DNA from 3 places in the Massilia sp. PWRC2 genome. Region 1 is predicted to be linked to each of the others. Evidence: predicted binding sites of a transcription regulator. Region 1 holds the regulator's gene; each other region holds the start of a gene.
What was found. The regulator FNR, encoded in region 1, switches genes on or off when oxygen is low (the NO sensors DNR and NnrR bind a similar motif). The targets are predictions, from matches to a motif close to TTGATNNNNATCAA.
Positions count from the first base shown of each region.

Region 2: the regulator FNR is predicted to act here: its motif matches at 2,832-2,845, upstream of ACP7BZ_RS20460 (FeoA family protein).
Region 3: the regulator FNR is predicted to act here: its motif matches at 3,344-3,357, upstream of ACP7BZ_RS12855 (universal stress protein).

Region 1 covers NZ_JAFCUW010000004.1:55,440-60,103, reverse strand. Annotated here, with positions in the region: gene ACP7BZ_RS09755 (PEP-CTERM sorting domain-containing protein) at 1-261, opposite strand, end outside; gene ACP7BZ_RS09750 (hypothetical protein) at 403-627, opposite strand; gene fnr (fumarate/nitrate reduction transcriptional regulator Fnr) at 1,157-1,915, shown strand; gene ACP7BZ_RS09740 (sulfite exporter TauE/SafE family protein) at 1,959-2,120, opposite strand; gene hemN (oxygen-independent coproporphyrinogen III oxidase) at 2,162-3,601, opposite strand; gene ACP7BZ_RS09730 (Hpt domain-containing response regulator) at 3,722-4,393, opposite strand.
Region 2 covers NZ_JAFCUW010000012.1:68,803-73,466, reverse strand. Annotated here, with positions in the region: gene ACP7BZ_RS20490 (glutathione S-transferase C-terminal domain-containing protein) at 1-46, shown strand, start outside; gene ACP7BZ_RS20485 (PfkB family carbohydrate kinase) at 43-1,005, shown strand; gene bfr (bacterioferritin) at 1,067-1,543, opposite strand; gene ACP7BZ_RS20475 (PepSY-associated TM helix domain-containing protein) at 1,617-2,291, opposite strand; gene ACP7BZ_RS20470 ((2Fe-2S)-binding protein) at 2,288-2,518, opposite strand; gene ACP7BZ_RS20465 (hypothetical protein) at 2,597-2,749, shown strand; gene ACP7BZ_RS20460 (FeoA family protein) at 2,870-3,127, shown strand; gene feoB (ferrous iron transporter B) at 3,135-4,664, shown strand, end outside.
Region 3 covers NZ_JAFCUW010000005.1:352,401-357,064, forward strand. Annotated here, with positions in the region: gene ACP7BZ_RS12840 (SRPBCC family protein) at 1-226, shown strand, start outside; gene ACP7BZ_RS12845 (VOC family protein) at 257-742, shown strand; gene ACP7BZ_RS12850 (diguanylate cyclase domain-containing protein) at 949-1,878, opposite strand; gene ACP7BZ_RS12855 (universal stress protein) at 2,416-3,246, opposite strand; gene ACP7BZ_RS12860 (Hsp20/alpha crystallin family protein) at 3,549-4,001, shown strand; gene ACP7BZ_RS12865 (TraR/DksA family transcriptional regulator) at 4,086-4,493, shown strand.

The DNA of each region.
Region 1 (4,664 bases):
GCCACCGGCACGCGCCAGGATGACGTCATCGATGTCGATGTCGAGCAGGCGCTGGTCGCCCCCGCTCAGAACGAGCAGGCTGACGGGGTCGAGCGCGCTGCCATCGTCGGTCATGAAGCCGAGGAAGAAGGCGTAACTGCCAGCACCATCGCTGACATCGGCCACAGCGCGGTTGCTGACGCGGAACGCACCACTGCTGAGCGCGATGTCGCCGCCATCGACGTCGCGCGTGCCGATCACGTACAGGCCGAACGCCTGCACGGCGCCGCTAAAGCTGAAGGTCAGGGCATCGCCCGCCTCGAGCGAAGCGGCGTTATTGTCGAGGCCCAGATAGTTGCGGCCGGAGCTGGTCCAGAACTGGTCGTCGAGCGCCGGCCGCGCGCTGCCGGCGGAGGGGCCCGACTACACCATGCCAAAACCGCTGCCGGCCGGGCCGCCGCCGGCATTGAAGGCAGTGCCCGCTGGTACCGCTTCGAAATCGGTGGTGCTCGCTTGCCAGCCGGCGATGGCGGCCTGAAATGCCGCCTTGCTCTGGTAAGCGAGCACGCCCGCGTAGGCCTGGCCACTGACCGCCAACAGCAGGCCGACCACGGCCCTGAACGAATAATTGAAAAGCGAAGACGTCATCCAGTACTCCTTGTATGGGTGGGGTGATGGGCGGGTATGCGCCTGCGTCGTTCGAGGACCTGCTGCACCGGTCGCCTGCACAAAAACACGCAGCAGGATTCATGCCATGCGCGGCGCGGGGCGCTCAATCTTTTTATAATCAAGGCACTGGACCAGGGCGGCGACGGCGCCATGGGGGCCGGGTAGCGCCGCCAGCAGCGCTGTCAGTTTTTCCGACAATTAGCCTGGATACAGGGATGCACGGCGATTAGCCGATGTCGCCCCCGGTGTTTTTGATGTACATCAAAAGTAAACCTGTGATCCAGCGGCGCAAACGTGTGCGACTCGACGGCTGTCAAGGCCGGCGTTATCATAGACGCATGCTGTTAGCCGCTTGTAGAGCCGGCGCCGGCCTGTGCTGCTGTTCTGTGCTGCCATTCTGTGCTGCAGTGCTGTCCTGCCGCGTTGCCCTGCTGCGTACATGAATGCCCGCCGGGCGTGCATCCCTTTCATACCGCCCTACAGTACGATTTTCTTGTAAAGAGCCGCCATGCGCCTTCCGCTTTCCGCCGCCGCCGTCACTGTCCACGCCATCAAGGCGGGATGCGCCGGCTGCAGCATGCACCAGTTGTGCTTGCCAATGGGCCTGGACGACGACGACATCGAACGCCTCGACCAGGTCATCGGCCGCCGCCGCCGGGTGGCGCGCGACGAACGCCTGTACCAGCGCGGCGAGCCGTTTCGCCATCTGTATGCGATCCGCTTCGGCCACTTCAAAACCTGCTACGTGGACGTCAGCGGCGACGAACAGATCACCGGCTTTCAAATGGCTGGTGAACTGCTGGGCATGGACGCCATCAGCGAAGAGCGCTACCAGTGCGACGCCGTCGCGCTCGACGATTGCGAAGTGTGCGAAATCCCCTTCCCCGCGCTCGAAAGCCTGTTTGGCGAAGTACCCAATCTGCTGCGCCACTTCCACCGCATCATGAGCCAGGAAATCACGCGCGAACAAAATGTCATGCTTTTACTGGGCAACATGCGGGCCGAACAGCGGTTTTCGGTTTTCCTGGTCAACCTGGCCACGCGCTATGCGGCGCGCGGTTATTCGTCCACCGAGTTTGATCTGCGTATGTCGCGTGAAGACATCGGCAACTACTTGGGCTTGACCATCGAGAGCATCAGCCGCCTGCTGGCCCGTTTTAAAAAGTTGGGCCTGCTGGCGGTCGACAAGCGCGGCATCACCCTGCTCGACCCGGCGCGCCTGAAGGCGATGGCGGCCGGCACCACGGCTTGCAGTCCGCTGGCCTGAGCGCGCCGCAGGTGCGCGGTGTCAGCGCCGGCAACGGCGCCCATCAAACGCAGGCCGTTGTCGCCGCCGCTGCGCGCTTGAGCGGCACGCCAAGCGGCCGCCCGGGCGCCATCGAAAAAGCGCCGACGATGCCGCCGCACATGCCGGCACAGTGCACGCTGACGGTCAGCCCGATCAGCAGCATGGCCAGCAATGGCGCCAGCACCGGCGGCAGAAAAGACCGCAGCGCGGCGGCGTCGATACCGGCTAGACGGTGCTGGAAAAGCGCGGCACCAGCGTCGCCGCCGGAGCTGCCGGTGATCCCGGTAATACCAAATAACGATCGAACACCATGCAGATATTGCGGATCACCAGCCGTCCCTTCGGACTGACGCTGAGCCACTCGGGGCCGACGCTGACCAGACCATCTTGCTGCAGCAGGTGCAGCTGTGCCAGCTCGCTGGCAAAATAATCGCCGAAGGTGATCGGAAAGGCTTGTTCGACTGCCTCGATCGACAGCTCGAACTGGCACATCAGCATCCCGATGATGGAGCGGCGCAGGGCGTCGTCCATCGAGAGGGTGATGCCGCGCTCGATCGGCAGCTCGTTGCGGTCGAGCCGTTCGTAATAGGCCTCGAGCGTCTTCACATTCTGGCTGTAGCTCATGCCCACCGCACCGATGGCCGACACCCCGCAGGCGACGATATCGGCATCGGCGTGCGTCGAATAGCCCTGAAAATTGCGGTGCAGGCGGCCCTGCCGCTGGGCCACCGCCAGCTCGTCGTCGGGACGGGCGAAATGGTCCATGCCGATGTATACATAGCCGGCTGCGCCCAGCCGGTCGATCGCCAGGCCCAGCATGGCGAGCCTGGTGTCGGCGTCTGGCAGGCGCGCCGTATCGATGCGGCGCTGCGGCTTGAACAGGTGCGGCAGATGGGCGTAGTGATACAGGGCGATGCGGTCGGGCGATGCCGTGATCACCCGCTCGAGCGTGTGCGCCATGGTCGCCGCATTCTGTTCGGGCAGGCCGTAGATCAGATCGATGTTCACCGAGCGGAAGCCGTGCTGGCGGGCGGCGTCGAGAATGGCCTGGGTCTGCGCCTGCGGCTGCACGCGGTTGACGGCGCGCTGTACCGCTTCGTCGTAATCCTGCACACCCAGGCTGATGCGGTTGAAACCCTGCTGGCGCAGGCGGCCGATGCGCTCGGGCGTCACGCTGCGCGGATCGACTTCGATGCCATACTCACCGGCGGCGTCGCTGGCGAAGGTGAAGTGGCGGTGCAGGTGCGCCATCAGCTCGTCGATCTGGGCGTCGCTCAGGTAAGTGGGGGTGCCGCCGCCCAGGTGCAGCTGGCGCACCTCGTTCATGCCGGAAAACAGCGCGGCCTGCATGGCGATCTCGCGTTTCAGGTAAGCGAGGTAATGGGCTGCCTTTTCGGTGCGGCGGGTGACGATCTTGTTGCAGGCGCAGTAGTAGCAGACCGATGCGCAAAACGGGATGTGCAGATAGAGCGACAGCGGCTTGCCGGCGCCACGCGTACGCCGCGCCGCCACCGCCGCCAGATAATCGCGGTAGCCAAATTGCGAGCTGAAACGGTCGGCCGTGGGGTAAGACGTGTAGCGCGGTCCGGCACGGCGCAAGTTGCGCAACAGGTCGGCATCGAAACGGACTGGCGCCTGCTCGGCTGAAAGGGTGAGGTGGGACATGCGCGCTTTTCGGAATGTGGACTGCTCGAAACTGAACGGTGTCCTTGATAAGCGTCAGTGTAAAAAGCGGGCGCGCTAAAATCCTTGACTTACATCAAATACAAAGGGGCGACGGCCGTCTCAAGGGGCCAGGCCAATGCGCTCGGCCAGCCGGTTCAGCGCGGCCTGCGCCAGCGCGTGTTCGCCCTTGCTGATGGCGGCATCGAGGCGGGCCGCCAGCTCGCCTTCGGCGCCGTGGTCAAACGAGGCCCCCGCCCCTTTGACAAAATGGGCAATTCTCGACACCGCGCGCCATTCGTGGCGGGCCGCCAGCGCCTGCATCTGCTGGACCTGCACCGGCAGCCGGGCGGCAAACAGCGCGCACAGCACCGCCATGTCGAGCAGCACCGGCGGCGCGCCGGCAGTCGCACTGGCGACGCCGCCCGGCGCCAGCAGGCTGCCCAACTGGCTCGCCAGCGCGCCACTGTCGAGCGGTTTGATCAGGCAGTGGCTAAATCCGCGCGCCAGATAGTGGCGCTGCTCGGCCGCCACCAGGGCCGCCGTCAGCGCCACGATGGGCCGCGCGTAGCCGGCCGCGCGCAGTGTCGCGCTGGCGTCGATACCGTCCAAAAAGGGGATGGTCAAGTCGATCAGCAGCAGCTCGAAGTGGCCAGTCAAGGCCAGCGCCACCGCACTGGCAGCGTCGTTGGTATTCGACACCTCGAGGCCCAGCTCGGTGAGCATGGCGCTGGTCAGGCGCCGGTGCCGTGCCTGGCTGTCGAGCAGCAAGACCTTGCCACGCAGGGCGGCCATCAGCGCGCCCCCGTCAGGCCAGCCGAGAAAGCGCGATAAGCCCGATAAGCCCGACAGGCCCGACAGGCTGGCCAACCAGGGGCGGCTTGACGGCCGCGCCAGAAACTCGCAATGAGCATGAAAGACACCGGTGACCGCCAATCCTGTAGCTGGGATAATGATTGCAAACCCGTCAATGCGGGTAAAAAGTCCGGCATCGCTGCCTCCCTGCCGCGCCCTTCGTGGCTAAGGCATGAGAGTGTACTGCGCACAGTTTTGCCTGACAATGCGT
Region 2 (4,664 bases), on a different contig from region 1:
CAAGTTGTCCGACCGCGCCTCGTTCAAAGACAGCGTGCCGCAGTGAGCCAGCATGCCACGGGCGGCGCGGCGCCGCTACAGACCACCGTTATCTTTGGCGAAGCGCTGGTCGACGATTTCGTCACCGAACAGCTGGTCGGCGGCGCGCCGTTCAACGTAGCGCGCCATCTGGCCGCTTTCATGGCGCCGCAGCTGATGATCACCCGCATCGGCAGCGACCGCAATGGCGCCGTCGTGCGCGCCGAGTTCGAGCGCTTTGCCATGAGCGAGCAGGGCTTGCAGGTCGACCGCATGGAAGAAACCGGGCGCGTGCTGGTCGAACGGCGGCCCGACGGCCTCGGTCACCGTTTCGTCATGCTGCCGCGCCAGGCCTACGATTTTATTGATCCGCAACTGGCCGTTGCCGCCATGGCGGCGGTGACGCCATCGGCCCTGTATTTCGGCACCGTGGCGCAGCGCGGCGCCCGTTCGCGTGCAGCCTTGCACAAGCTGTGGACGGCCAGCAGTGCGAGCCGTTTTCTCGATCTGAATTTGCGCGAGCAACAGGTCGACCGCGCCTGCGTCAGCGCGTCGCTGCAGGCGGCGGACATCGTCAAGGTTAACGAAGAAGAGCTCGAGACGCTGTTCCACTGGTACTTTGAGATCGCCCCCGGCACCGCGCTCGGTAGCGAGGAAGTGCGCGCCGCCTGCCGCGCCCTGATCGACCGCTTCGCCCTGACGGGGCTGCTGCTGACGCTGGGGCACCGCGGTTCCGTGTATTTTGATGGCGATGCACAGGTCATCGTTCACCGCGACAATCCGGCGCCGCCGTTCGTCATCGACACCGTCGGTGCAGGCGACGCGTTCGCTGCCATCTTCCTGCTGGGGCGCGCGCGCGGCTGGCCGCTGGAGACGACGCTGGCACGCGCCAACGAATTTGCCGGCGCCATCTGCGCTGTCACCGGGGCGGTGCCGCAGGATCTGGGGTTTTATGACCAGTGGGTGGCGCGGTGGAAGGGGCTGTGACGGGGCCGTTCGGCTAAGCAAGCCTGTCCCAAGTTTGCGTTTGCCGAACGGCAGCACGCAGTTACGCGTGCTGCCCGATCTGGCTTTGCAGGTAATTGTGCAGGCCCACCTTGGCAATGAGCTCGATCTGCGTTTCCAGCCACTCGATGTGTTCCTCGGTGTCTTCGAGAATCAGCGAGAACAGTTCGCGCGACACATAGTCGCCCACCTTTTCGCACTCAAAAATGCCTTCTTTGACGGTCAGCTGCGCGCCCCGTTCGAGCGTGAGGTCGGCGGCCAGCATTTCTTCCGTGTTTTCGCCGATGAGCAGTTTGTGCAGCGCCTGCAAATTCGGCAAGCCATCGAGCATCAGGATGCGGTCGATCAGCTTGTCGGCGTGCTTCATTTCGCCGATCGATTCCTCGTATTCTTTCTTGCCTAGCTTGTCGAAACCCCAATGCCGGTACATGCGCGCATGCAAAAAGTACTGGTTGACGGCGGTCAGTTCATTGGTCAGCTGCGCGTTGAGCAGGCGCAGGATGGTCGGATCACCCTTCATGGCAGGCTTTCGAAAGTCACGGTAGGGCAATCATAGCAAAGCACGCGCCGCTGTGGCGCGTAGTTACCGGCAGCTACAGCGAGGCCGCCGCGATCCCCAGCAAGGCCAGCAGCGAGACGGTGCCGATGGCGGCGCCGACCAGGCGTTTTTTGTTCATCAGCGTCCACAGCAGCACGCCTGTGATCGACAGCAAAATGATGGAGCCGGCCAGGGTGTCGACCAGCAGGATCCACGCCACTCCCATGCCAGTGCCCTTGTGTAAATTGCTGATCACGCCGAACGCATTGGTGTCGCTGCGCTTGACGCTGACAAAACTGTTGCCGACCCAGTACTCGGCCTGCACACTGCTGGCCGGCGTGGTAAACGACGCGCTCCAGCGCGCCGGCTGGGTGACGGCGGCGTCGCCCCAGGCCACCGCTTTGGCCTTGTCCTGCTTGACCTTGGTCGCCGGCGCGGCAATCGACAGCGATTGCTTGAGCCACTGTGCCATCGCCTCGGCATCGCGCGGGGCGGGCACCGGCAGGGGCAGCTGGACGGTCGATTCTTCGCTCTGCGCGGCGGGAATTTTTAGCAGCGCGCGGTGGTTGAGCAGGATTCCTGAGGTGCCAAACAGCAAACCCAGGGCGGCGCCCCACAGGCCGATCCAGCCGTGGGTCTTGCGCAGCCATTTGAGCACGGCGGCCTTGCGGCCATGCTTGTCAGCGGCGCTGGCGGCGGGGCGGCGGACGAAGGTGGCGGTGCTGCTCACAAGCAGTCTGCCTGCCGGGCGTGAAAGCGCAGCTCGGTCACGCCCATCAAGGTGTCGACCGGCGCCCCGCGCGCACTGCGCAGGACATCGGCGGCATAGCCGGCGCACTGGCCGCAGCAGGTGGCCACGCCGAGGTCGCGGCGCAGTTCATCCATCGAGGTGATGCCCAGCTCGACAGCCTGGCGAATTTCGCGGTCGGAGATGTTGTTGCAAACACAAACGATCATGCTGAAACCTTTTTTGAGGGGAGGGCACACTGGCAGAACGCACTTGCGCGCACCAAAATGCGAATCATTACCATTTAAATGAAGATTCTCATCTTAATTATCGCCTTTTGCAAGCAGATTGTGCAATGCATCATCGGGCCGCGCCAGGGCTGGTGTTTTGTCGTATCGACCCCACCTTCTCAGCAGGCAGAAAAGAACGCAAATGGAAATTATTCGCATTTAGGTTTATGATGGTGCTTATGAGCGGAAACGTCTCCCGTGCCAGATCGCTGCCGCGCTGCGCACCTGCTGTTTGTTTCAACGCTGCATCACCTTTATATACAACAAGCGGCCTCACCAACTAAGCCCACCATGACACTCGTCTCGCAGTTGACCACGCTCGATACCCTCCCTGCAGGCAAGGGTGGTACCGTCATCCACCTGGCGCCCGGCGCCCAGGGCGGCGCCGATGTCGCGCGCCGGCTGATGGAGCTGGGCTTCGTGCCTGGCGAACGCATCCGTATGCTGCGCCGGGGCGTGCAGGGCGGGCCGCTGGCCATCAAGGTTGGCGAATCGACGTTCGCCCTGCGCCGCTTCGAAGCGGCGCTGGTGTCGATCAAGCCGGAATAAGGCGGTCATGGTCGCAGCAGAACAAGACAGGCGCGTCCAGGCCGACCTGCGCACACCGCTGATCGCCCTGCTGGGCAATCCGAATTGCGGCAAGACGGCGCTGTTCAACCGCCTCACCGGCGCCCGCCAGAAAGTGGCCAACTACGCCGGCGTCACCATCGAACGCAAGGAAGGCAGTTTTACTTCGCTGTCGGGGCGCGCCTACCGCGTGCTCGATTTGCCGGGCGCTTACAGCCTGTCGGCCCATACCCCCGATGAAGCGATCACCCGCGATGTCGTCGCCGGCCTGCGCGCGGGCGAACAGGCGCCCGACGCCATCGTCTGCGTGGTCAACGCCACCACCTTGCGCCTGAACCTGCGCCTGGTGCTGGAAGTGCAGCGCCTCGGGCTGCCGATGGTGCTGGCGCTGAACATGGTCGATGTCGCCCACAAGCGCGGCATTGTCATCGATGCGGCGCGCCTGGCCGTCGAACTGGGCATGCCGGTGGTGGAAACGGTGGCCGTGCAAAGCGGCGGCGAAAAGTCGCTGCTGCGCGCCCTCGACCTGATGCCCGATTCTCCCAAGCGCAGCGCCAACCCGCTCTCGGCCATCGATGCCGTCTCGGTCGAAGCGACCCAGCGCGAAGTGCGCCGCATTCTCGACGTCTGCGTCAGCAGCGTCAACGACACTGGCAACCTGACCGAAAAAATCGACCAGGTGGTGCTGCACCCGGTGGTCGGCCCGCTGCTGCTGGCCGCCCTGATGTTCCTGGTGTTCCAGGCGGTGTTCAGCTGGGCGGCGCCACCGATGGAATGGATCAAGAGCGGGGTTGACCAGGTCGGCCAGCTGCTCTCGGCCCACATGGGCGAAGGCTTGTTGCGCAGCCTGCTGGTCGAGGGCATCCTCGGCGGCGTCGGCAGCGTGCTGGTATTTTTGCCGCAGATTTTGATCCTGTTCTTTTTTATTTTGGCGCTGGAAGACTGCGGCTACCTGCCGCGCGCCGCCTTCCTGCTCGACCGCCTGATGGGTGGCGTCGGCCTGTCGGGGCGCGCCTTCATTCCCCTGCTGTCGAGCTTTGCCTGCGCCATCCCCGGCATCATGGCCGCGCGCACCATCCAGAATCCGCGCGACCGCCTGGTGACCATCATGATCGCGCCCCTGATGACCTGCTCGGCGCGCCTGCCGGTGTACGCCCTCATCATCGCCGCCTTCATTCCGGCGCGCGACGTCTGGGGCGGCATCAGCCTGCAGGGACTGGTGCTGTTCGCCCTGTACTTTGCCGGCATTGCCAGCGCCATGGCGGTCGCCTATTTTTTCAAGCGCACCATGGGCGCCAGCGGCGAACAGCCATTGATGCTCGAGCTGCCCAGCTATCACTGGCCGCACCTGCAGAATCTGGCCCTGGGGCTGTGGGAACGGGCGCGCATTTTTCTCACGCGGGTCGGCACCATCATCCTCACCCTGATGGTCCTGGTGTGGTTCCTGTCGAGCTTTCCCGGCGCACCCGAAGGGGCCGTTCACCCGCCTATCTACTACAGCATCGCCGGCATGATCGGC
Region 3 (4,664 bases), on a different contig from region 1:
ACTGCAGCCCTACCAAAAGATTCGTTATACGGACAGCTTCGACGATCCCGCACTGCCCGGTGAGATGCAGACCACGGTAACCTTGCGGCCGGTGGCCGGCGGCACCGATGTCAGCATCGCGCAGGAAGGCGTGCCGGCCTCGATTCCCATCGAAATGTGTTACCTCGGCTGGCAGGAGTCGCTGGAACAGCTGGCCCGGCTGGTTGAGCCGGAACTGGGGCAGTAGGCCTGCAGCCGGCAGCGCCAGCAGATCATTATGCGCAGCAAGAATATGGTGTGCCTGTGGTACGACGGTGGCGCCCTCGAGGCCGCCACCTTTTACGCCAGCACCTTTGCCGACAGTGCCGTCCACGCCGTGCAGCGGGCGCCGCTCGATTACCCGTCGGGCAAGCAGGGCGACGTGCTGACGGTGGAATTTACCGTGATGGGGATACCCTGCATGGGGCTCAATGGCGGCCCCGGCTTTCCTCATAGCGTGGCGTTTTCCTTTCAGGTGGCAACCAGTGACCAGGCCGAGACGGACCGCCTGTGGGATGCCATCGTCACCAATGGTGGCGCGGAGAATGCCTGCGGCTGGTGCCGCGATCGCTGGGGCCTGTCAGGGCAGATCACGCCGCACGCGCTCAGCGATGCCATCAGCAACAGCAACCCAGCGGTGGCCCGGGCCGCGTTCGCCGCCATGATGCAGATGCGCAAAATCGACATTGCCGCCATCGAGGCGGCGGTGGCGGCGGTGCAGTGACGGTGCCGGCGCCGGTGCCGGTGCGCCCCGCAGCGGCAGAAGACGGGCGCCGCTGCGGTGGCCCAGGAGCGGAACCGCTGGGGTGGCGATGGAGCGGCGCCCCTGCTGCGGCTCAGGTGCGGCGCCACCTGCGGTGGCTAAGGAGCGGCGTCCCTGCGGTGGTTTACGCGCGGTGCCGCTGCGGTGGTGTAAGAGCGGCGCGGGGCTTACGCGGGGCGCTCCGGCGCCAGCGGCGCGCTGTTGCGCGCGCAGTTGCGCCCGCTGCGTTTGGCCGCGTACATGGCCTGGTCTGCCTTGCTGAGCAATTGTTCTGGGGAATCGCCGTCGCGCGGGAAAACGGCCACGCCCACGCTGGCCGATAACTGTACCTGGCGCTGCGCCAGCGCCACTGGCTGGTGGGCGGCGTCGATCAGGCGGCCAATCAGCGAGGCTAGCAGCAATTCATCTTGCAGCGCGGGCAGCACGGCGACAAATTCATCGCCGCCGAAGCGTGCCAGGGTGTCCGACATGCGCAGCGCCTTTTGCAGTCGCTGCGCGATGATGGCCAGCAACTGGTCGCCGGCCGCGTGGCCGAGTTCGTCGTTGATGGCCTTAAAGCCGTCCAGATCGATGAATGCCGCCGCTACTTGGCCGCCGTCGGCCCGGGCGCGGGCGATGGCGCGGCTCAGGCGCTCGTGCAACAGCAGGCGGTTGGGCAAACCCGTGAGTGCGTCAAAATTGCTGCGCTGTTCCAGCAGCTGGCGCTGTTGACTGGCAGTGGTGATGTCGGCGAATACGGCGACGTAGTGATGGGGCTGGCCCGCAGCATCGGGGACGGTACTGATGCTGATCCGCTCAGCGTAATCGCTACCATCCTTGCGGCGGTTCCATGCCTCGCCCTGCCAGTGACCGTCGCGCATGATGGCATCCCACATGGCGCGATAAAACGCCGGCCCCTGGCGTCCCGACTTGAGCAGGCGCGGATTGTGGCCTAGCACTTCATCCGCGCGATAACCGGTGATGGCGCTGAAGGCGTCGTTGACCGCCAGAATGTTACCGTCGAGGCTGGTAATCATGATGCCGTCGCGGCTGTAATAGAAAACTGAGGCGGCCAGGGCTTGCATGGCGTCGGCATCGACGGCAGGGGAGACTGGCAAGGCTGAAGGAGCCTGAACCGCGTGGTGCGAGTTTGTGGACATGACCGGACACGGGCACCGTCAATGGGCGAAGCCTCCATCATAGCGAGGCAGGTCAGTGGCGTCGAGACGATGGCGCGCCGGTGCAAAGGGGTTTATGCCCATTTTGAGGTAGATCAAATTGGCCATGTAAATGCGCGCAGCGATCATCGTTTTTGTCCGGGCGTCTTGCTCAAACGGGATGCCAAGCGTTGGCAATTTTGATGTGCCTCACCCGGTTTTACAGCGCCGGTCGAGCGCCGATCAATATATTGGCTGGCCCCCCAGCCGTCGAGCAGTCAGCCCGTGGATTGTTGCGCGGCTAGTGCCAACAGCCGGGCCGGCAGCTGCAGACCCGCAGTACCTCCGTCGCCAACGATGCGATGCAGACGCTGGCCCGCTCGCGCGGCTTGATGCTGGCGTGCTGAAGATGGCATGGCGTTATTGCAGCTGCCACTGGCGACAGCGCCACCTGCCTGCATTGGCATACACCGACACTCCCGGCCCTGTGCTGCCGTACTAATGGGACATCAGCACCGGTGCCGTCATACTTTCCAGAATCGTCTCGGTGACGCCACCGAGCATGATTTCGCGGAAGCGCGAGTGGCCGTAGGCGCCCATGACGATGAGATCGGCTTGCAGATCGGCGGCCGCGGATAGCAGTTGCTCGCCAGCGCGGATTGGCGTGGTGCTGGCGCGCACGGTACAGCGCACGCCATGGCGCGCCAGGTACAAGGCCAGGTCGGCACCGGGTTCGTGGCCGGCGGCGGGCGCCGGGTTAAACACCACCACCGAAATCAGGGCGGCGCGGCGCAACAGGGGCAGGGCGTTGAACACCGCATGGGTTGCCTCGAGGCCGCCGTCCCACGCCAGCAAGATCTTGCTGCCAACGGTGGGAAAACTGGCGGCGTAGGGCAGGATTAGCACGGGGCGGCCGCCATCGAGCACGACCTGTTCTGGCAGCGCGCCGACCAGGTGGCTGGAGGCTGGTTCGTCGAGGTCGGTCTGGCTCAATACCATCAGATCGGCATAGCGTGCCTGCAAGGCCAGGCCGCCGGCCGGATCGTCTTCCATCAGGCGGCGCTCGACGCTGGCGACACCTGCGCTGGCGGCGATGGCCTCGAAGCGCGCCAGCGCTGCTTCGTTGCGTTGGGCAATGGCACTCGCTTCAGACGGCGCCAGCATGGCCAGCTCGAGCGTCACTTCGCGGCCCGCATAGCGCGACACGCCAGAAAAAGCGCTGCCGATCAGGTGGCTGTCGAACTGCACTGCCAGCTGCGCTGCATGGCGCATGCGCGCCTCGGCGTGGCGCGAGGAATCGACATGGACGACGATGGTCTTATAGGACATTTTTCGGCTCGCTGTGGATTGGGTAGCACCAGCGTACGGCGGCGCGCGCGCGCGGTCCAGCGCTAGCTGGCGCTGGGCGGTGCTAGTTTTGGCATTTTTGAGGCAGATCAAAAGTCGCCAGCCTTCCTTTCAAGCGGCCTCAACACAGCCATCGCGCCGCTTGCCGCCGTCCTGGCGCACACTTGATCTAGCGCATACCGTGCGGTGATTCAGGGCGGGTAGGATATATACAAGCAGACCGGCCGTCTTCGATGATCCTGGCCTGCGCCCAATGTTTCTGCACTCACCGATGGAGACTCACCATGGCCCACTCTCAATCATTGACGCGCTTCGATCCCATTGCACGCATGCTCAGCGCCGACCCTTTTCGCAATATCGATGACTTTTTTACTTCCATGCGCATGCCCGCGCTGTTCAGCGGGGCCGAACTCACCCCGCTGATCCGCATGGACGTGACTGAATCGGAACAGTCGTACAAGGTCACGGCTGACCTGCCTGGCGTCAAGAAGGATGACATCAAGGTCAACATCAATGGCAACCAGGTATCCATTTCCGCGCAGACGGAAAGCCGCACCGAGCAGGCCAGCGCCAACCTGCTGTGCGCCGAACGTTCGGTGGGGCAATACTATCGCAGTTTCACGCTACCGCAGGCGGTCGACGATAGCCAGGCGCAGGCGCAATTGAATGACGGCGTGCTCGAGCTGACCCTGCCCAAAAAATCGGCTGGCAGCACCAAATCGCTGACCATCCAATGAGGGCGCCTTTGCCGCAGCAGGGCTGCCTGCGATGTCATCTACAGCGCGGTGTTCGGTGCGGCTTTAATGGGAGCAAGCACCGGCATGCGTAAGCTGACATCGGCTGATCTCACTGAAATCGAAGAGCGCTTGCGTGGCATGCGTATCGCGCTGCTCGAAGCGGTGCGCGAGAGGCGGGCGCAGGGTGGCGGGCAGATGCACTGTGCTGGCAGTGTTCAGCGTGCGCCGCCGGGAGCCCTCAGTGCCGCCTTCGGCGACGTCAATGCCGCCTTTAACGACGCCTTGACCCAAGATGAGATCGCCATGCTGCAACACGAACTCGAAGAGCTGCGCGCGATTGACGACGCGCTCAAGCGGATTGAATTTGGCGTCGGTGGCCTGTGCACCCATTGTGGCGTGCAAATCCCTCTGGGACGCCTGCGGGCCGTGCCTGCAGCGGCCACCTGCATTGCGTGCGCTGCGCTGGTGCAGCGTGAGAGTCGATCCGGCTAGTCCGGCGCCGCAGCTGGCGTCGCTGTTGGCTTAGTTGATCGTTCAGTCGCTAGTTCAGTTGCCAGCGCAGTTGTTGGCGCAGTTGTTGGCGCAGTTGTTCGCTCAGCTGCTAGCTCGGTTGCTCGCTTCGCTGCTGTTCTTGTTGCTGGCTTGCTTGCTGGCTTGGTTGCT